Regions from separate parts of the Methylobacterium sp. 391_Methyba4 genome, predicted to be linked through region 1. Evidence: riboswitches for the same ligand, from Rfam matches in the RefSeq annotation. Region 1 holds a riboswitch; each other region holds the start of a gene.

Region 1 (5,359 bases):
GGTGCCGATCAGGCCGCCGAGTTCCCGGTAGCCTTCCGAGGCCGTGATCAGGCTGGTCGCGGCCAGCGCCACCGCGGCCGCGGCCACCACCACGACGGTGGAATGGCCGAGGGCGAACCAGAAGCCGACCGAGACCGGCCGCTGGCCGGCCTGCATCAGCTTGCGGGTGACGTTGTCGATGGCGGCGATGTGGTCGGGATCGACCGCGTGGCGCAGCCCGAAGACGTAGGCCAGCAGCGCGGTCGAGAGCAGGGCCGGCTGCCCGGCGAACAGGCTGTAGGCCCACGACCAAGCGGCGATGTTAGCCGCGATCAGGACAAGGTAGAGCAGCGTGACCCTGCTTCTGATGGAGCGAGGCCTCGCCTCTCGATTGCGACTGGGGCCGACCATCACTTCGCTTCAGATGACTGCATCACCGTCCCTGAGCCACAGGCGCGACTTGCCGACAATGGAAGGGGCCTTCAAAAGGTCGCCACCGAGGCTCCCCCTCGCTTGCACAAGACGATGCCGACGAACTCTGCCTTGGAAACCGTTCGCCGGCGATGGTCGAACGAGCGCCCTTTTTCCGGGAACACCAGGGAAAGCCTGCAACGAAAAATGGCCTGTGGTGCGCTACGCCCTGACATTCGGGAGCAAGTAGAACGAGAGTTGCACTGGCGTACGCGTCATGAACTTGGCTGATGCGCTCGCTCAAGATCTGGACGTTCGTGAAGTCGCCAGCGCCTCGAACCTTCGGCATCAGAACCGCCCGGCGATGGTGAGGCGCACGGCCGTGGGCTCGACAGGGTGAAAGACGCGGTCGATCAGCCCCTCGGCCGGCTCGCCAGGTAGGCGGGATACGTAGGCGTACGTGATCTGGTCGGACTTGCTGTTGGTCAGGTTCAGTACGTCCAACGAGACGCTGATGCCGTTCTCGAAGTTGTAGCCGACCCGGCCGTTGAGGAGCGCCGTCGGGCGCGAACGGATCGAGTTGTCCTCGATCAGCGGGCGCGGGCCGAAGTAGCGGAACCGCAACGAACCGAACCAGCCGAGGGGCTCGCCGAAGGTCACGCCCGCCGAAGCGATGGTCGTGGGGGCTTCCGGCACCCGGTTGCCGACCGGATCGTAGTCCGAGAACCGGGCGTTGGTGATCGTGAGGTCCCCCTCCAGCGAGAGCCAGGGCGTCACCGCATAGCGGTTGGTCCATTCCACACCGAAGCGCCGGGTCGGGCGGCTCGGCTCCGTGGTGCCGGTGTCGCCCTGGAACAGGTTCTCCGAGGCGAAGTCGAGCCGGAACAGGGCGACCGCCGTCTCCAGTCCGGCGATTGAGCGGTTGCGCAGGCCAATCTCGTAGCCCGTTGACGGCACGAGGAAGGGCGAGCGCGTGGTGTTGAAGAGGGACGATGTCGGATCGACGGTGGCGGTCACGCCGCGCACGTCGTTCGAGTGGAAGCCGCCGCCGTAGTTCACGTAGAGCTCGGTGTCGAACCAGGGCCCCAGCACAAGGCCGAGCTTCGGGTTGACGATGGCATCCCGCGCCTTGCCGGAGTTGGCCGGCGTGTCGGAGACGACGCTCGCGTAGTAGCCGTCGGCACGGAAGCCGACGCTGGTGCGCAGCCAGTCGGTCCAGCGCACACGGTTGTCGAAATAGAAGGCCCCGCTCGTCTCCAGCACCCGGTCGTCGAGCACGCCGGAGCGGTACTGGCGGTTCGTCGTGTTAAATAGGCCAACGCGGATCGAGTCCGTGCGGGTCTGGACGCCGATCTCGTTCTCCATGGGCAGGCCGAACAGGTCGCCCTGGAAGATGTGCAGGGCCTCGCCGCCGCCGATGATGCGCTGGTCGAGCTGGTGGAACTGGTCGCCGTTGACCGGGTCGTTGAGGAAGTAGGTGAAGTCGTTGAATAGGTTGAGCTGCGAGCGGATCACGTAGGCCGAGGCCCGGGTGATGCCGGTGTCGTCCGTCGCGCTGAACTTGCCCGAAATCGAGAAGCGGGACGTATCGCCCCCGTCGGTCGGGTTGATCGTGCCGTAGCGGCTGATCAGCCCTTCCGTGACCGCCCGCTCGGGGATCTGGTTGGTGGCCGTCCACTTCGCCGCGTAAGCCATGCCGGTGACGGAGAAGCCGTCCAGCGCCGTGCCCTGGCTGTAGCGGGCCACGCCGTTGATCTTGCGCAGGACGTCCGGGACGACCCAAGGGCCGTTGTAGACTTGCGCCTCGCCGGCCAGGAGGAGGTTGCCCTCGCCGAGCGGGACGGTGGTGATCGAGAGCGCCCGCTTGTAGCCGAAGCTGCCGATAGAGGTGAGGGCGACGTTCTTGGGAGTGCTGTCGAGATAGTCGATGCGCACCGAGCCGGCCGAGGCGAAGTCGCCGTCGCGGACGAAGTACGGCCCCTTGTGGAACTCCACCGCCCCGACGAGTTCGGGGATCAGGAAGTTGATGTCGGCATAGCCCTGGCCATGGGCGTGGGTCCGCATGTTGAGCGGCATGCCATCCAGAAAAAGGGCTATATCGGTGCCGTGGTCCAGGTTGAACCCGCGAAGGAAGAACTGGTTGGCTTTGCCCTCGCCGGAGTGCTGGGTGACGATCAGGCCTGGCACAGATTCCAGCACCTCGCCGGGTCGGGTGACCGGCCGGCTGTTGACCTGCGCGCCCGTGATGACGCCGGAGCTGGCGGAAGCCACGGGCGTGCTGATGCCGCCGATGCCGGTCGTGCCGCCCACATAGCCCGCGCTCGCAGCCGGACCGATCTGCGGGGACGCGGCTGAGGCGGTCTCGGCGGTGACAGAAATCTCCTCCAGCGTCGTCTCGCCGGTCGCCGCGCTCGGGGCGGATCGGTCCTGGGCTGAGGCTGCGGATGCGAGCGCAGCGAGGCCGGACAAGGTCAATAGTATTCGGGTGGGTGGGCGACGGGACACGGGACCTAGGGCGACGGCAGTGGCACGTCACCGCGAATGAGGTCTCCGCGCTTAGCAATAGCCCGGCGCTTCGACACCCGTCAGGACACCCCGCCCGACGCGTTTCGCGTGTGACCACGGCTGACGGCAGGTCTCCTGGCTCGCGGGTCACCGCCCTCGCACCGTCTTCCCGGATGAGGCCCATCCAGTGACGCGGTGGTGCTGAGCTCGCCGCTTACAGTTGCGGGGGCAGCCGCGGCTTCGGGGCTGGGCCCTTCACCACGTTCCCTTTTGATCCCCGAGGGGAACCGTCGAGCGAAGCTTAGCATTCGGGCTTCGCCGACCGTCAAGGCTTAACGGCCGTTTTACGTCTGAGTGGTGACCTTCATCCCTGGGGTGTGTCGAAACGGCGACGTGGACGCGCCCTCTACGGCCATCGGCGAGCGCGGCATGATCGTCGAAGATGGGTGGGTTTCTGCCGGTCTGCTTCTGTGCGACACGGGCACCCGAGCGGACATCACCTCAACGACCTAGACGGTCAGAGGCGAGTGGTCAGGTCCGTCAACCAATTTGGCGAGGCGTTGACGAGAATGGTCTCCGCAGCCTTGTCGTAGCCCGTGGCGATCATCAGGCCGGTGGCCACGAGGATGGCGCCCAGAGTGACCTTCAGGCCCTTGCCGAGCCCCATCATCCGGTTGCGCCAGCGCATCAGCATCTCGCGGGACAGCGTCCCGAGGAGCAGAAGCGGAAGTCCGGCGCCCAGGCCAAATAGGAGCATCGTCAGAGCGACGGTGCCGAGGTCGCGTCCCTGCGAGGCCAGCAGCGAGGCCGCCCCGAGGGTCGGTCCGACGCAGGGGCTCCAGACCGCGCCGAGCAGCAGCCCGACCCCGAACTGTCCCAGAAGTCCGGCAGTCGAGAAGCCACCGAACCGGCTATCGGTCCAGTTGCTCACCGGGCCGGCGGCGACAGCAAGCCGGGCCTGGGCGGCCGGAACCATCAGGACGAGCCCGATCAGGACCAGCATGATGGCCGCCACGGTGCGGAAGACATCGACATCTAGGCCGAGGGCGAACCCTACGGTCGCCACGAACAGCCCGATGGCCACGAAGGATAGCGCGAGGCCGGCAGCCAGGGCGGCGGGGCCGAGCCTGTGCTCCGATGCGGCCGCGCCCAGGACCAGCGGCAGCAAGGGCAACACGCAGGGGGACAGCACCGAGAGGATGCCGGCCAAGAACGCGAGGCCGAACGTCGTGGCCATCATCGACCTACAACGCCTTCTCGACAGCGCCCTCGATCCACTCCGGCCGGGTGTCACCGACCGAACGACCCGTCTCCTTCTCGCCCTTGAAGGTGATCAGGGTGCTCTGTGTCGTCACGCCGAACCGCTTCAGCACGTCCTTGCGGCTGTCGAAGTCGACGTCGAACACCTGCAGGTCCTTGAACCGGGGCTGGGCTTCCAGCTTAGCGAGGATTGGCTTCTGCGCCGCGCAGACGGTGCACCACGGCGCGGTGACATGGACGAGGATCGGCTTGCCGGCCTTCTGCGCCGCCTCGAAGGCATCAGGCGTGAAGACGGCCTCGGCTGCATTCGCAGCGGTACCAAACAGCAGGGGAGCGGTAGCCAGCGCGCCGAGCAGGAAGCGACGGGTGGTCATAGGCTGTCTATGTCCTTGTGATGGGTGGAGGCGAACGGGCGGCTCAATTGGTTGCGTGTGTGACGGCGCGGTCTACGTTCACGCGCTCGGCCCAATCCTTGGCCTCGGACTGACCCTTGAGGTCGATGAGCCGGGCGCCGCTGACGTCGACGTTCTTGAAATCGGCTCCGGTGACCGTAGCGCCCGTCAGGTTGGCGCCTGATAGGTCCGATCCCATCAGCACCACGTCGGTGAGGTCGGCATCCTTCAAGTTGGCGTATTCGAGCCGAGACCGGCCGAGGTTAGCGCCCTTCAGGTTGGCGCCGGAGAGGTTCACCGACACGAACACGGCCCGCATCAGGCCCATGGACTGGTTCTTGATGTCGGCGCCGCCTTTAAGGTCGATCAGCGTCGCGCCGCTCATGTTGGCACCTTTGAAGTCGCCAATGGGCATGGCGCGACTGAGGTCGGCGCCGCTGAGGTTGGCGTCGCGGGCGGTGATGCCGAACATTTTCGTGTCCGCGAGCTTGGCGCCGGACAGGTCGGCCTTCAGGAGCCATGCCTGTTCGAGGTTCGCGCCGGTGAGGTCCGCCCCACGCAGATTGGTGTTGTTCAGGCGCGCGGTCCGCAGGTTGGCCCCCCGCAGGCTTAACCCGGAGAGATCGAGGCCGGACAGGGATTTGTCGCGGAGGTCGACCGGCTTGCCGTCCGCAGCCTTGATCAGCGCCTCGACGTCGGCACGGCTCATGTCGGCCTTGGTCATTGCGGGTGAGGACATGTCTGCCCCGAGTAGGAGATCCTGTTCGGCCACGGCAGGGCCGGCGGCGAGGACGGCGAGCATGAAGCTCAGG
Region 2 (5,359 bases), 2.7 Mb from region 1:
CCGGAAGTCCCGTACACTCTGACGAACCCGGCCGTGCCCTGGCTGCCCACTCAGGCTTCCGGGGCCTCGACGATCGGGTCGTAGCGGGTGGCGTCGAAGCCCAGCAGGTTCCAGCTCTGCGCCATGTGGGGCGGTAGCGGCGCGCTCACATCCACGGGCTTGCCGGTGCGCGGATGCGGGATGACGATCCGGCGGGCGAGCAGGTGCAGGCGATTCTGGATGCCCCCCGGCAGCTCCCAATTCTCCACGGAGAAGTATTTCGGGTCGCCGACGATCGGGTGGCCGATATGGGCCGCGTGGGCGCGCAGCTGGTGCGTCCGTCCGGTCACCGGCTTGAACGACAGCCAGGACAGCTTCTGGGCGGCCTGATCGACCATCGCGTAGTAGGTCAGCGCGTGGCTCGCCCCCTCGTCGCCGTGCTTGGCGACGCGCATCCGCGCGTCGGCGTCGGTGGGCTCCTCCTTGGCCAGGTAGGTCGAGACACGCCCCTGCCGGACCCGCGGCACGCCCGCGGTCAGCGCCCAGTAGATCTTCCGCGCGGCCCGGGAGCGGAAGCTCTTGGCGAGCGTCGCGGCGGCGAGCCGGGTCTTGGCGACGATCAGGCAGCCAGCCGTATCCTTGTCGAGCCGGTGGACGAGGCGCGGCTTCTGGCCATCCGGGCCGGTGAGGGCGGCGAGCAGGCCGTCCACGTGCCGGACCGTCCCCGAACCACCCTGGACCGCGAGGCCGAAGGGCTTGTTGAGGATCATCATGTCGGCATCCTCGTAGAGGATGAGCGACCGTATGAATTCGGCATCGTCCTGCTCGCGGGCGGCGTTGCGCGGGCGCTCGGAGGGCTGGTCGAGGCGCAGCGGCGGCACGCGCACGCTCATGCCCGGCTCCAGCCGGTCGTTCGGCTTGGCGCGCTTGCCGTCGACGCGCAGTTCGCCCTTGCGGACGATGGTCTGCACGCGGGTGAAGGGCAGGAGCGGGAAACGCGCGGTGAGGAAGCGGTCGATCCGCATGCCGGCCTCGTCCGGCTCGACCATCAGGGTCTGCACCCCGGAGGCGAGGGTCGCGGAGGCGGCCGCGCGCTGCTCGCGGCGGGTCGGACCGGGTGTCGGCGCGGGGGCAGCGGCAGGGGCAGGCGCAGGGGCCTCCGAGCGCTTGGAAACGGGCCGGCTGCCGGGCTTCGCCGCCAGCGGACCGCGCGGCGCGGCGGCGTCGCGCCGCGGCTTCGCGGGCCGGGCCGGGACTGCGGCTGCGGCTGCGGCTGCGGCGCCCTGCGCACCCCAGGGATCGCGCGCACCCGCATCGTCGCCGCGATTGCGGGCCGCGCGCTCTGCAGCGTCGCGGGCGCTGGTGCGCGGGCCCGTGCGGGCACGGCCGTCGGCCTGGAACTTGCCGGGCTTGAACTTGCCCGCATCGAACTTGCCGGCCTGAGGCTTGCGCCCCTTCGGCCCGCCGCTTTTGGGAGGTCGTGTCGTCATGCTTCCGCCGGCACCCGTCTCCGCTTCGGACGGAGCGTCCGGGCGCATGGGCCGCGGCGTCGCGGACGTCCGGACCGATGGGATTGCACGGCTGTAGCATCGCCCGCGCGCAGCGGCAAAGGCGGCAGCGCGATCGCGCCCGTCAGGGCTCCGCGTCCCACGCCGCGCGGAGCGAGGCCTTCAGCCCGGTCGGGAAGAGTTCCGGCCCGCCCGGGACGTCGAGCCCGTCGAGATCGCACCACCGCGCCACGCAGGCGGTGCCGCAATCCTCGTGAAAGACGAAGCGCTCCTGTCCGTCGAACCGGCCGGGCGGCAGGGCGACCGGGAACAGGAACAGCACCTCGTGCCCGACCTGCCCCTCGTGCAGGAAGATGTTCTCCACGACGCGCGGGCCGCCGAGCACCGTGACGGTGACGCCGAGCTCCTCTTCGAACTCCCGGATCAGCGCGTCCTCGGCCCTCTCACCGAATGCGACGCTGCCACCGAGGGGCCGGACACCTGTTAGCCGCCCGTCATCCGCATGGATCTCCGCCACCAGCAGGCTATCGCCGCGCCGGGGGAGCCCCAAGGCCTTCACGCGGATCTCCGCAGGGGGACGCCAGACCGTCATGCCGAACCGGCTAAATCGTTCCCGACGGCGCCGCAACGAACCGGCGGGCCGCCGCGTCGATCCACGACAACTCCCGGACGTGCGGTTGACGCCCGGACGCACGACGGCCAAGCTGTTCCTCGACGGTTCCCCTCGGGGATCAAAAGGGAACGCGATGAGGGGTCCGCCCCGAAGCCGCGGCTGCCCCCGCAACTGTAAGCGGCGAGCCCTTCACCACCACGTCACTGGGTCACCCCGGGAAGACGGTGCGAGGGCGGCGACCCGCGAGCCAGGAGACCTGCCGTCAGCCGTGGTCACACGCGAAACGCGCCGGGCGGGGTGTCCTGGCGGGTGTCGAGGCGCCGTCCATCCCGAGGGGAGGCGGCCGCCGAGGCCTCGTTCGCGGTGACGTGCCACAGCAAGCGCGCCCGCGACGCCGTTCCCATGTCCGTCTCCACCGTTTCGCGACCTGCGATCCCTGTTCCGGGAGGCCTCCGCGCACCCGTTCAGGCTCAGGTTTCCGGATGGTCGAGGAATTGTAATGTTATTACAATGCTTATAGGACGAAGGGGCCGGCGCGCGCCGTGCACGGACCGCTTTCCCCATGCTTCTCTCGATCCATCGCGCCCGCTCCGGCGGGCCGGCTCCCCTCTGTGGCGTTCTCCTCGCGCTCCTCGCCAGTCCGACCGCCGCCCAGGAGGCCGTCACCCTGGATGAACTCTCCGTGGCCGGCGCGGGCGGAGACCCGAACCGCGCTGCGCCGAACGGCCTCAATCTGCGCACCCCGGACCGGACCGCGAGCCGCCTCGGTTTGACGCCGCTGGAGACGCCGGCCAGCCTCGACATCGTGTCGGGCGAGACCGCGCGGCTGCGCGGCCAGGATACGATCGCCGAAGCCGTGACCCAGGACGCCACCGGCATCACCACCATCGCGGCACCCGGCAACGGCAACGGCGCCTTCACATCCCGGGGCTTCGCCGGCCCGAACTCGATCCAGCAGCTCTACGACGGCACGCGCTTCTACGTCGGCGCCAACACGGTGACCTTCCCGTTCGACACGTGGAACGTCGAGCGGATCGAGGTGCTCCGCGGCCCGTCTTCGGTGCTCTACGGCGACGGCGCCATCGGCGGCGTGATCAACGTGGTGCCGAAGAAGCCGGTCTTCGTGCCAATCAACGCCGCCCGCGCCGTTGTCGGCACGGATGGCGTCGCGCGCCTTGCGTTCGATTCGGGCGGCGGAATCGGTCAAGCGGAGTTCGGCGACACCTTCGCGTATCGCCTCAACGTCAGCGGCAATCGCGCCGACGGCTGGATCCGGCCGGAGGGCGATTTCCGCAACCTCGCGGTCTCGGCCGCCCTGCTGTTCCGGCCGAGCGCCGATCTGGCGTTCACCCTGAGCCACGATCTCGGCTACCAGGAGCCCGCCCGCTACTGGGGCACGCCGCTCGTCGAGGGACGGATCCCGGACCTCATCCGGTTCAACAACTACAACGTCCGGGACGCGAAGATCACCTGGGCCGACAACTGGACCCAGCTCAAGACCGAATGGTCGCCCTCGGCCGACATCACGATCCGCAACACCGCCTACCGGCTCACAAGCCGGCGCCACTGGCTCGACGTCGAGCAATATTCCTACAACCGCGGCACCGGGCTGGTGGACCGGGGCGATTATCTGGAAATCTACCACAGCCAGGAGCAGGTCGGTGACCGGCTCGACGCGACGTTCCGGGGCAGCCTGTTCGGCTTGCCCAACCAGTTCGTGGCCGGGTTCGACGTGAACCACATCGACTTCCGGCACACCAACAACTTCTACTTCGACCAGACCACCAGCGTGCCGCTCGTCGGCTACGATCCGGGCCTCTTCCCGCAGAACGGGCGAGCCCGTCCGGCCTACGCCACGCAGACGAGCCAAGCCTCGGTCTTCGCGGAGGACCGTCTGATCCTGTCGGACAAGCTCTCGTTCCTCACCGGCGTGCGCCTCGACGTGCCGACGCTGAATCGGGAGGACCTGCAGACGGGATCGCGGTTCGAGAAGACCTACCGGGCGCTGGGCTACCGGTTCGGCCTCGTCTACAACCCGACGCCGGACAGCGCGCTCTACGCCCAGTACAGCTTCGCCACCGACCCGGTGAACAGCCTGATCACGCTGAACCAGTCGCTGGCGGGCTTCAAGCTCGCCACAGGCGATCAAGTCGAGATCGGCGCCAAGGGTCTTGCCTTCGACGGTGCCGTGGAATGGACCATCGCGGGCTACCGGATCGTCAAGGACAACCTGATCTCGGCAATCCCCGGCCAGCCGACGCTGTCCACGCAGGTGGGGAGCCAGTCCTCGCAGGGATTCGAGCTGGCCTTGGGCTGGCGCTTTGCTCCGGGCTGGCGGCTGGACGGCAACCTCGCGCTGCTGCACGCGCAGTACGACCGGTTCGACCAGACGGTGAACGGCGCCACGGTCTCGTACGCCGGCAATCAGCCGATCGACGTGCCCGAGCGCGTGGCCAACCTCTGGCTGACCTGGGACGTCTACCGCGACTGGACCGCGCGGGTCGGGCTTCAGAACGTGGGGCAGGTCTACAGCGACTTCGGCAATACGGCGCGGCGCCCGGCCTACAACCTCGTCAACGTGGTCCTCGACCATCAGGTCACGGCGGAGTCGCGCCTGTCCGTGCGGGTCTACAACCTGTTCGACAAGGTCTACGCGATCAGCGGCAATGCCGTGAACGGGGTCGGGACCAACTGGCTGCTCGGGCGGCCGCGCTCGGTCGAGGTCGCCTACACGGTGACGTGGTGAGCCTGCCGCGGCGGCTCGGCAAGGCGGGGCGGCGCTGGCTGCTGCTGTTCCACCGCTGGGCCGGGATCGCCGCGGGGCTGTTCTTCGCCCTGTGGATCGGCTCCGGACTGGTGATGCTCTACGTGCCGTTCCCGGCGCTCACCGGGGCCGAGCGCCTGGACCGACTCGCACCGATCGCCTGGGAGCGCGTCGCGGTGGCGCCCGACGACGCGCTGCGGGCCGGCGGTCTTGCCGGCGTGCCGGCGGCCTTCGCCCTGGAGATGCGCGGTGCGGAACCGGTCTACCGGATCGCCGACCGCGAGGGGCGCCGGGCCACGGTCTCGGCGCGGACCGGGGAGCGGCTCGGCCCGCTGAGGCCCGAGGATGCGTTGCGTCTCGCGGCCGAGGGGATTCCGGGCGCACATGTCGATCCGGTCGAGCGGGACCAGTGGACCGTCACGGCCCGGTACGACCCGCTCCGGCCATTCCTGAAGGTCGTCCTCGACGATGCGGCCGGGACCGAGCTCTACGTGT
Region 3 (5,359 bases), 130 kb from region 1:
CACTCGCCGACTTTCATGTACCGGCCTTCGCGATCACGAACCTCGACCACTTTCCCGATCGTGGGAATCGACTGGAAGCCCTGCGGCCAATTGGACGCGAAGTAGAACACCTGCTCGACGCGCTCCGAGAGGTGGCAGATCGCCGGCCCAAAGGTTCCGAGCCCGAAGACGAGGTAGCGGCCGTTCACCAGAGCGGCGACATCGGAGATCAGCGATTCGCTCTGGATCTCCACGGGTAGGCCGCGCTGCGCCGCATAGGCTTCCACTTCTGCAATGACCGGGTTCAGCCGGTTCTCGAAGACGAGCTTGACGGAACGGATGCGGCCCTCGGCCTGCAGCCGGTCGATGACCATCCGGTAGAAGGCGAAGGGCGGCTGCGGATAGTGCGGGTCGACCCAGGTGCTGAAGATGTCGCCCGACCGGATATGGATCAGGAGTTGATCGTCGGGCTTGGCCGCAAATGTCCGCGGCAGGCCGTTGAACAGGGGCCGGATCACATCCTGAACGATCGCGCGCGAGTCGATCGGGCCCTGCAGCGCCGTCACCCGCTCGAACTGCGTCGGATCGAAATACAAGCCGGACAGGAAGTAGCCGTCCGGCGGAAGCGGCTCGTCCGGCGGAATGAACGTGATGCCGTCGCAGGTCAGCCTCTCGGTCAGAAAGATCACCTTGCTGCGGTCGACCTTCGGGACCTTGATGTATTTCAGGTTGAGCGCCTTCGCGATCGAGACGGCGATGATGTATTGCACGAGGCAATTGCCGAAGGCGCCGTTCTCGAACAGCGACAGGCCGACGAGGTTGCGGCTTGCCCGGCCAGGCGCGGCTTCGAGATTGTAGGTGACGTAGACGTTAGCGTCGGGCTTCTCGTTCAGGAGCGTGATGTCGAGCCCGAGGAGCGCCCGCAGGGCGATGAGGTCGATGGCGGCTTCATCGGCGCGGATGTCGACGCCTGCGACGAGCGCCGGATCCGGCACCGCGATCCGCACGAGACGCGCCCAGACCAGCTCGTCGGCTCCGATGGCGGCCACGAGGGCGCCCGGCTTGGCGGTCCAGCCGACGATGTCGGGCGCGGACCACGTGACGCCGTCCTGCGAGACCTCGACGGCCACATCGCCGACCTCGGGCGCGACAGCATCCTGTACGGGTCGCAGCGCGACCGCGCGGATCGGAAAGCGACCGTCCAGATCGATCTCGAGCCAGGCGGTGCCTTCGTCCTGTACGATCCGGGGGGCGCGGCCGGTGGCGAGATCGACGAGGACCGGGCTCGGATCGTCTGCGAGGGCCATCGGGTCTCCGAGAACTGAGCGGAGGCGCCCATGCCGGGCCGGCCGGGCATCCGGTGCGGCGGTGCCCGCATCGGGGCGCGGACGTCAAGCCCGGCCACCCGCGAAGGGACGCACGGGAATCCGAACGGATCTGGCGCCGCTCCGTTGTGTCGTCGCCGGCATGCGTCTACAACGTGCCGGTGACGGTGCCCCGGCAACGGGGTGAAAAGGGAATGCGGTGAGGGGCTTCGCCCCGATTCCGCGGCTGCCCCCGCAACTGTGAGCGGCGAGCGCCTGCCAAGCGCCACCGGAGCGATCCGGGAAGGCGGTGGGCGCGCCGAGCCGCGAGCCAGGAGACCTGCCGTCGCAACAGGATCCCGCAATGCCGCCGGTGGGGCGGCTGGAGACACTCGACGATGATCGCTCAGACCCTCGCCCCCGTCGCCGCCGGTACCCGCTCGTCGGAGCGTCCGGTCGCCGTCGCGCTCGCGGCCATGCTGGGCCTCGGCCTGCTGTTCATGGCGGGTTTCTCGCCGGCGATCGCGTTCCACAACGCGGCGCACGACTTCCGCCATACCCAGAACTTCCCCTGTCACTGACGCCCTCGGCGCAGGGATGATCATTCGGCTTCTGTCGGCGGCCCTGGCCGCCGGCTTCTTCGCGGCTGCCGTTGTGACGGGCCTCGAACTCACGCTGACCTCGCCGCTGATCGTCGCGGCCGAGCGCTACGAGCAGCAGGAACCCTCGCATCAGGCCGCGAAGGCCCTTCCGATCGTGCTCGCCCATGCCGGGCATGACCACGCCGCACCCGACGCGGCACCGGAATGGCAGCCCGGCCCCGGACTGCCGCGGATGGCCTTCACCGGTCTTGCGACCCTCGTCGGCGGCGTCGGCTACGCCCTGCTGCTCGGCGCGGTGATGCTCGCCTGCGGCCGCGAGCCGACGCCGCAGGTCGGTCTCGCCTTCGCGGTGGCGGGCTTCGCCAGCGTCGCCCTCGCGCCGGGCCTCGGCCTGCCGCCGGAACTGCCCGGCAGCGCCGCTGCACCGCTGGCCGCGCGGCAGGCCTGGTGGGTGATGACCGCGGCGGCGACCGGAATGGGACTCTACCTGATCACGATCCGCCGTGCTCTGATCACGATCCTGGGTGGCCTCGTCCTGATCATAACCCCCCACGTCGTCGGCGCCCCGCAGGCACCGGAGGGCGCGTCGGAGCTTCCGGCCGCACTGGCCGCACAGTTCGCCGCCCGGTCGCTGGCGATCAGCTTCGTCTTCTGGATCCTGATCGGGTTGGGGCTCGGCTGGGCGTGGCAGGCGTTTTCCCGCGACACGCAACGGGGAACGGCCCGTGCCTGAGACCGTCCTGTACGTCTGCACGACCTGCCGCCGTCCGGACGACGATCCGGATGGACCGCGCGCCGGATCACGCCTTCTGGAGGCGCTTCAGGCCCGGAGCGCCGGCACCCCGGACCTGCGGGTCGAGGCGGTGGAATGCCTGTCGGTCTGCAAGCGGCCCTGCACCGTGGCGGTCGCCTCGGCCGACCGCTGGACCTACGTCTACGGCGACATGGATCCGGCCGCCTCGGCGGAGACCATCCTCGCCGGACTCGCGGCCTATGCGGCGACCTCGGACGGCATCGTGCCCTGGCGCGAGCGTCCGGAGGCCTTCCGCAAGGGCGTGATCGCCCGCATCCCCCCGTTCCCTGAACCCCGCCCGCTCCCCGCCGGCACCCTGGAGGCCGCGGAATGACCATCGTGAACAAGATCCCCTGCACCATCGTCACGGGCTTCCTCGGAGCCGGCAAGACGACATTGGTCCGCCACGTGGTCGAGAACGCCAGGGGGCGCCGCCTCGCCATTCTGGTCAACGAGTTCGGCGACGTCGGCTTCGACAAGTCCTTCCTCGCCGCCTGCGGGGTCGAAGGCTGCACCGAAGAAGCTATCGTCGAGCTGCCGAATGGCTGCATCTGCTGCACGGTCGCGGACGATTTCGTTCCGGCGCTGGAGACTCTCCTCGGCCGCGCCGAGCCGCCGGAGCACATCCTGATCGAGACCTCGGGCCTCGCGCTGCCGAAGCCGTTGGTTCAGGCGTTCCAGTGGCCGGCGATCCGCTCGCGGGTCACCGTCGACGGGGTCGTCGCAGTGGTCGACGGCCCGGCCGTCGCCGCCGGCGTCTTCGCGGACGATCCGGAGGCACTGGCCGCCCAGCGGGCCGCGGACCAATCGGTCGATCACGACAATCCGCTGGAAGAGGTCTTCGAGGACCAACTCCTCTGCGCCGACCTCGTGGTCCTCAACAAGGCCGACCTCATCGATGCCCCGACCCGCGCTCGGGTACGTGCCGAGGTGGAAAGCCACCTGCCCCGGGCCGTGAAGGTGGTGGAGACCGAGAACGGCGTCATCGACCCGCGGGTGCTGCTCGGCCTCGCGGCGGCCGCCGAGGACGATCTCGATTCCCGCCCGTCGCATCACGGCGAGGGCGAGGATCACGACCACGACGACTTCGAGACCGTGGCGCTGCCCGTCCGCCCCGCGATCACGGCGGGCGATCTGGCGGCCCGGGTCGAGAAGGCAGCCGAGATCCCGGGCGTCCTGCGGATCAAGGGTTTCGCCGAGGTCGAGGGCAAGGCGATGCGCCTCGTGGTGCAGGGGGTCGGCCGGCGCGTGGCCCACCATTTCGACCGGCCGTGGAAGTCCGGAGAGGCCCGGGACGGCAACCTCGTGGTGATCGGCCTCAAGGGGTTCGACCAGCGCGCCGTCGCTGCGGCCCTCGCGGGATGACGGCCGCCGCGCGCGCCTGCGCGGCTGACGGCGGCGCGCCGGTGCGCGCGGCCGCGGTCTAGGGGCCGTCGATGCATCTCGTGCGCATCGATACCGTCTCGCTCGACGAGGGTGAGGCGGCGGTGGATCTCGGGCAGGAGCCCGGCGATCTGGTTGTGCTGTCGTTCACCGACAGCGACCTCGCGGCGGTCGGCCAGGCCCACGCCGCAGAGCCCGGTCTGCCGAGTCTCCGGCTCGCGAAGCTCGCCAAGCTGCGGCATCCGCTGTCGGTCGACCTCTACGTCGAACGCGTCGTGGCGCACGCCAAGGTCGTGGTGATCCGTTGCCTGGGCGGACTGGATTACTGGCGCTACGGGATCGAGCGCTGCGCCGAAACCGCGCGGGCGCACGGCGTCGTGCTCGCGGTCCTGCCGGGCGACGACCGGCCGGACCCCCGTCTCGCGCCGTTCTCCACCGATCCCGCCCTCGCCGGGGAACTCGACGCCTATTTCCGTGCCGGCGGTCCCGGCAATCTCCGGCGGATGCTGCGATCCCTGGCCATCCGGCTGGGCGCCGAGGGGGCGGTCGAGCCTCCGCAGCCCCTGCCCCGCGGCTTTCCCTGGTGTCCGGGTTGCGGCGCTCTTCCCCTCGAAACAGCCATTGCCGCAGCTGAAACGGCGATCCCGCTCGACGGCGCGCCGTCGCCTGCCCATCCGCTGGCCCTGCTTCTGATCTATCGCTCCGCCGTGCTCGGCGGCGACACCGAGCCGTTCGTCGCACTCTCAGCCGCGCTGCGCGCCCGCGGGATCGGGGCGCTGCCGATGGTCGTGTCGAGCCTGAAGGAGCCCGAGGCCGCCGCGGCGGTCGCCGATGCGGTGCGGGCGCGCAGACCCGACCTCGTCATCGCAGCCACGGCGTTCTCCGCGCGTGAGGACGGCACCGACTTCGTTCTCGACGGCGCCGGCTGCCCGGTCATTCAGGCGTTCACGGTAGGGTCACCGCGCGCGGCCTGGGAGGCGTCGGCCCGCGGCCTCGGCGCATCCGATCTCGCCATGCAGATCGCGCTGCCGGAATTCGACGGCCGGCTCTCGGGCTTTCCGATCTCCTTCAAGGAGGAAAGCCCGGAGGTCGCCGGCTTCACCCAGCGGCGGGCGGTGCCCTACCCCGCAGGCATTGCCGCCCTGGCAGACCGGGCCGCGGGATGGCTGCGGCTGGCCGCCCTGCCCCGGCCGGCGCGCCGCGTGGCCCTGGTCCTGTCCGACTATCCGGCCCGGGGCGGCCGGGCCGGTTTCGCCGTCGGTCTCGACACGCCCGAGAGCGCCCGCGCCATCGCCGCC
Region 4 (5,359 bases), 3.0 Mb from region 1:
AGGCGGAGGGGATGCGCTTCACCATCAACCTGATCACGCCGGACAACGGCGAGCGGTTCATCGTCGAATTGGAAAACGCGACGCTGACCAACATCGCGGGGTTCCAGGCCGAGAAGCCCGATCTCACCCTGACCATCAACCGGTCGGATCTCGAGCAGACGATGATCGGCGCCAAGACCCTGGAGGCGCAGATCGCCGACGGGACCGCGCAGGTCGAGGGCGACGCCGGCATCCTGAGCCGGCTGGCCGCCACGATGGTGACGTTCGACCCGCGATTCGAGATCTTGCCCGGCACCAAGGTGCGCGGTGCCGCCAATCGCGTGCAGTCCGACCCGTACCGGGCCGATTCCGGAGAGGTGGTCGCCGAGTAGCCGGCGAAAGCCGCTCTTGCTCCGCAGCCGATCGCGGTCCGGGATGGCGGCAGGACGACGGAAGAGGTGCTCACGGGATGAGGGTATCGGTCCCATGTCGGATGAGGCGATCACGGCGGGCAGGCGGGGGCGGGATCCGATCCTGATCGATCTGGCCCTGCAGGGCGGCGGCGCGCACGGCGCCTTCACATGGGGGGTCCTCGATCGCCTGCTCGAGGAGCCCTGGCTGAGCATCGACGGCATTTCCGGGACGTCGGCCGGTGCCATGAACGCGGCCGTCCTCATCGAGGGCTACGAGCGGGACGGGGCCACCGGTGCGCGCGCGGCACTCCAGACCTTCTGGGACGCCGTCTCGCGCGCGGCCCGGTTCAGCCCGCTGCAGCGCAGCCCGCTCGACGTGATACTGGGCCGCTGGACGCTCGATTCCGCGCCTCTGTATCTGGCCGCGGACCTGATGGCGCGGGTCTTCTCCCCGTATGACCTCAATCCGCACGACTTCAACCCGCTCAGACAGATCCTGGACTCGCGGCTGGATTTCGAGCGTATCGCACGGAGCCGGATCAAGCTCTTCGTCACCGCGACGGATGTTCATACGGGCCGGGGCCGGGTGTTCCGCAACGCCGAGGTCACTGCCGACGTGCTCCTCGCCTCGGCATGCCTGCCGACCCTGTTCCAGGCGGTGCGGATCGACGGTGCCTCTTACTGGGATGGAGGCTATTCCGGAAACCCGACGATCACCCCCCTGGTCCGCGAATGCGAGTCGCGCGATACGATCATCGTGCAGGTCAATCCGGTCGAGCGCAGACAAGCGCCGACCTCGGCCCGGGAGATCCTCAACCGGCTCAACGAGATCTCCTTCAACGCGGTCCTGCTCAAGGAACTGCGGATGATGGCCTTGCTGCGGCAGGTCGCGCCCACGGACAATTCCGAGTGCGCCCGATGGGCGGCCATGCGCATGCACCGCATCGCCAGCGACGTTGTCGCCGAGCTGGGCTCGTCCTCGAAGCTCAATGCGGAATGGGCATTCCTGACGATGCTTCGGGACGAGGGACGCCGGAGCGCCGCGACGTTCCTGACCGATCATGGGCCGGATCTGGGCCGGCGTCCGTCTTTCGACCTCGACCGACTGCTCGAAGGCGTCTGACGCAGCCGGAACGCCCCGTCGCGCATGACAGAGCTTGCTGAACTTGATAAAGATCAAGGTGCATATATTGATTTATGATTTATGTTTATTCGGTATAGATGCAGCATGTATTCCATTTATCAGTCTTGCGCGTCGCAGATCGACGATATCTTGTCAGACTAAATGGGTCTCTGCCCAAGCCTCTTCACACCGGTTCACGCGCATGATCGGCGCGGCACTTCGCAGTCGGACCGGCTCGATTCCGGGGGAGCACCTTCACACCGAAGACCGCTCGTCGCATCCGGCCGGCCCCGGAAACGGCCCGGCGCCCACAGACAGAGGAGTGAACGCTTATGCACACGATCCGGGCTCTTCGCGCGGCGCTGGCCGCCTTACCCCTGTTGACCTTCGCGACGTTCGCGGACGCGACGGCCGCTGGTCCCGCACTGGGCAAGGCGCTGGCCGGACCGACGGTGTCGGAAGCCAGGGTCACCATCGGCCGTCACAAGGCACTTCCGAAGAAGAAGCGTATCCATCGCGAGCGGAAGATGTAGGGGCGATCGAGCGACCGCAAATGCACGACTGACTTGACCGGCTGGCTTAGAACCGAACCGATCGAGAGCATCTGCCCGGTGCAAAGCCAGCCGGTCAGGGTATCGGGTTCGCGCCGAAGGAGAAGTTTTGGCACGGGGCCACCGCGACTACGGCGATGAGGCATGCCGCGATCCAAGGCTGGACGGCAAGGCCGGCCCTGAGATGGAGCGGGTCACCGAAGGACCGTATGCCGGGTCATGAGCTCGGGCCGCGCGTTCGGCAATCAGCAACACGATGCCAAGAGCGTTCCATCGGATTTCCATTCAGCTGAGACGCTCGGCGCCCAGCGGCGCATGAAACAAGTCGTCGATGACCGCTCGTCCGTTCGGTTCAGCATAGCGCATATCCAGCCGCCATCGGCCCGCCGATCTCATTCGGACCCGCGTCGTCCGAGCCCAATCCGGTCCATCACCGCAACGTGAGAGCGGTGCATTCCATCGGGGATCGGACTGTGTCCATAGCGCCACACGTAACGTAACACTGTTACAAAGTTTGTCAGGCCCGTTGACCGGATGCGCGCCGGTGGCGAATATCGTCCAGCCAAGGTTCTTCGGGTCCCGGCCCGGAGCTAAGACGGGAATTCGGTGCGCTTTTCGGAGCGAATCCGAAGCTGCCCCCGCAACTGTGAGCGGCGAGCGCCTGCCACCGATGACCACTGGTGCTTGCACTGGGAAGGTCCGGCGGGCGCTTTGACCCGTGAGCCAGGAGACCTGCCTTCGGCACGATGACGTCCCTCGGGCGGGGTGCCCCGGCGGAGCGCGCGGTGTCGCCGTCTCGTGGGCGACGCTGCCCGTATCCCCGTGGCCTCCACCCGGCAACAGCGAGTGTGTGGTGGCGACCTCCGAACGTCCGTCTCTCGGCGAGCCTGCGCGGTTTTCAGCGCCATCAGCGCGTCGTCCGCGGACTCCGCATCGCGGTCGGCGGCTGGCGCTCGCCGCTGTCCTCTCGGCCGGGCTTCCGATCGAGGACGTGCGGGCGCAGGAGAGCGTGACGTTGGAGGAACTCTCGGTCGAGCAGGTCGGGGAGGGTGCCGGCCGCACGACGGCCTCCGGGCGCGGCACCATCGGCCTGATCGGCCCGACGCCGGGATACGGAGCGGGCACGGCCGTCAGCGCCACGCGCACAGCCACTCCGCAGATCGACGTGCCGGTGGCCGTCTCCGTGGCGCCGCGGGAGACGATCACCGACCTCGCCGCCACCCGCGTAGACCGGGCGTTCAACTATCTGCCCGGCGTCGCCCAGCAGAACAATTTCGGGGGGCTTTCGATCTTCAGTTACGCCATCCGTGGTGTGACGACCTCGGAGATCTACAAGAACGGTTTCCCCCTCAATCGCGGGACCCCGCCTCCGCCCGACGCGCAGAACATCGAACGCATCGAGGTGCTCAAGGGACCGGGGGCGGCCCTGTTCGGACGCAGCGATCCCGGCGGGCTCGTCAACCTCATCACCAAGCAACCCACCGCCGAACGGTTCGTCGAGTTCGGCAATCAGGTCGATTCGTTCGGTCTGACCCGCGGTACCATCGATGCCGGCGGTGCCCTGAACGCGGACGGGACGGTCCTCTATCGCTTCAATCTCGCCGCACAGGGGGCCGGCAGCTTCCGCGACTTCGTGGACAGCGACCGGCTGCTCGTGGCTCCAGTGGTGAGTTGGCAGGTCACGCCGGACACACGCGTTACGGTCGAGACCGAGTTCGTGAAGAACCGCATCGTCTTCGACCGGGGCGTGATCGCGCTCAATCGCCAGCTCGGCTTCCTGCCGCTCTCGCGGTTCCTCGGCGAGCCCGGTCAGAGCACCTACCAGAACAACAATTCGCTGCAGGTCCGCGTCGATCATCGCTTCGATGAGAACTGGCAGATGCGGCTCGCCGCTTACTTCAACACCGGCGATCTGGAAGGGGAATCGGCGGAGATCCGCGGAATCGCCGCCAACAACCGCACCGTCTTTCGCGACCGCAACGTGCGCGACTATCGCTGGGACGTGGCGGTCGGTCAGGCCGACCTGATCGGGCGGTTCGATACGGGCGGCATCGGCCACACGCTCCTCCTCGGCATGGACCGGGAGAGCACCGACAGCCGGACGGTCTATCTGCGCTCGAACTTCCGCACGAGCCCCTTCGCCCTCGACATCTATTCGCCGGTCTACGGACAGGCGCTGCCGCCGATCACCATCCCACGCAACAATATCGAGCGCATCACCAATACCGGCCTCTATGCGCAGGACGAGATCGTCCTGAGCCCGGAATGGCGGGCGCTGATCGGCCTTCGGCTCGACATCTTCGAGCAGAGCTTCCGCGAGCGCGTGGTGCGCAGCCAAGTGGACCAGTCGCGGGTCGCGGCCTCGCCCCGGGCGGGCCTGGTCTACCGGCCGATCCCGGAACTCGCCTTCTACACCAATGTCGGCACGAGCTTCCGGCCGAATATCGGCACCGACGCCGCCGCCGTCACGCGCGGCACGGCGCTGCCGCCCGAGACCGGCCTCGGCTACGAGGTCGGCGCCAAGTCCGAATTATTCGGCGGCAATTTGCTCCTCACCGCCGCCGCCTTCCGCGTGGAGCGGGAGAACGTGCTCACGCCCGACCCGGCGAATACCGGCTTCTCCCTCGCGGCCGGCGCCGTGCGCAGCCAGGGCTTTGAGCTGACGGCTCAAGGACAGATCACGCCGGAACTGAAGCTCCTGGCCGGCTACGTCTATGCCGATGCCCGCGTTACCAAGGACAACGTGCTTCCGGTCGGCGCCCCCCTGGTCAACGTGCCCCGCCACTCCGGCAGCCTGCTCGCGGTCTACGAGCCAGCAGGCGCGTGGCGCGGCTTCGGGATCGGCGGCGGCGTGCGCGGCGTGGGCGAGCGGGCGGGCGACGCGGCGGGGTCCGGCTTCACCCTGCCGGGCTTCATCGCGGTCGATGCGCTGGCCTATTACAAATTCGGCAACGCCCGCGTGGCGCTCAACATCGAGAATATATTCGACACCGATTACTATGAGAGTTCACTGAACGTATTCCGCGTCTATCCGGGCTCGCCCCGTCGCATCACGGGCTCCGTGACGGTGCGGTTCTGATGGCGGTTGAGCCGGTGTTGGCGCTCGGCCGCGTCGTCAAGCAGTTCGGAGGCAGGACCGCCCTCAGCGGTCTCGACCTCACCCTGCGCGCGGGTGAGGTCTATGCCCTGCTCGGTCCCAACGGTGCCGGAAAGACCACCACGATCAACCTCATCCTCGGCTTCCTGAAGGCCGATGCGGGGGAGGTCCGGGTCTGCGGGATCGATGCAGGGAC

The links. A riboswitch is a leader RNA that binds a small molecule or an ion and turns the genes downstream of it on or off. The one in region 1 is predicted to bind cobalamin.
Region 2: it holds a riboswitch for cobalamin, as region 1 does, so the genes downstream of both, P9K36_RS05760 (TonB-dependent siderophore receptor) here and P9K36_RS18495 (TonB-dependent receptor) in region 1, are expected to answer to the same signal.
Region 3: it holds a riboswitch for cobalamin, as region 1 does, so the genes downstream of both, P9K36_RS17745 (CbtB domain-containing protein) here and P9K36_RS18495 (TonB-dependent receptor) in region 1, are expected to answer to the same signal.
Region 4: it holds a riboswitch for cobalamin, as region 1 does, so the genes downstream of both, P9K36_RS01615 (TonB-dependent siderophore receptor) here and P9K36_RS18495 (TonB-dependent receptor) in region 1, are expected to answer to the same signal.

The regions. Positions count from the first base shown of each region.
Region 1 covers NZ_CP121475.1:3,931,692-3,937,050, reverse strand. Annotated here, with positions in the region: gene P9K36_RS18500 (HoxN/HupN/NixA family nickel/cobalt transporter) at 1-390, opposite strand, end outside; gene P9K36_RS18495 (TonB-dependent receptor) at 739-2,865, opposite strand; cobalamin riboswitch at 3,003-3,202, opposite strand; gene P9K36_RS18490 (cytochrome c biogenesis protein CcdA) at 3,413-4,132, opposite strand; gene P9K36_RS18485 (thioredoxin family protein) at 4,140-4,529, opposite strand; gene P9K36_RS18480 (pentapeptide repeat-containing protein) at 4,573-5,359, opposite strand, start outside.
Region 2 covers NZ_CP121475.1:1,189,442-1,194,800, forward strand. Annotated here, with positions in the region: gene P9K36_RS05750 (RluA family pseudouridine synthase) at 51-1,469, opposite strand; gene P9K36_RS05755 (NUDIX domain-containing protein) at 1,612-2,079, opposite strand; cobalamin riboswitch at 2,186-2,379, shown strand; gene P9K36_RS05760 (TonB-dependent siderophore receptor) at 2,663-4,846, shown strand; gene P9K36_RS05765 (PepSY domain-containing protein) at 4,840-5,359, shown strand, end outside.
Region 3 covers NZ_CP121475.1:3,800,155-3,805,513, forward strand. Annotated here, with positions in the region: gene P9K36_RS17740 (discoidin domain-containing protein) at 1-1,286, opposite strand, end outside; cobalamin riboswitch at 1,453-1,646, shown strand; gene P9K36_RS17745 (CbtB domain-containing protein) at 1,682-1,864, shown strand; gene P9K36_RS17750 (CbtA family protein) at 1,881-2,618, shown strand; gene P9K36_RS17755 (DUF1636 domain-containing protein) at 2,611-3,012, shown strand; gene cobW (cobalamin biosynthesis protein CobW) at 3,009-4,043, shown strand; gene cobN (cobaltochelatase subunit CobN) at 4,115-5,359, shown strand, end outside.
Region 4 covers NZ_CP121475.1:321,076-326,434, forward strand. Annotated here, with positions in the region: gene P9K36_RS01600 (alkyl sulfatase dimerization domain-containing protein) at 1-371, shown strand, start outside; gene P9K36_RS01605 (patatin-like phospholipase family protein) at 466-1,515, shown strand; gene P9K36_RS01610 (hypothetical protein) at 1,848-2,048, shown strand; cobalamin riboswitch at 2,615-2,821, shown strand; gene P9K36_RS01615 (TonB-dependent siderophore receptor) at 3,058-5,145, shown strand; gene P9K36_RS01620 (ABC transporter ATP-binding protein) at 5,145-5,359, shown strand, end outside.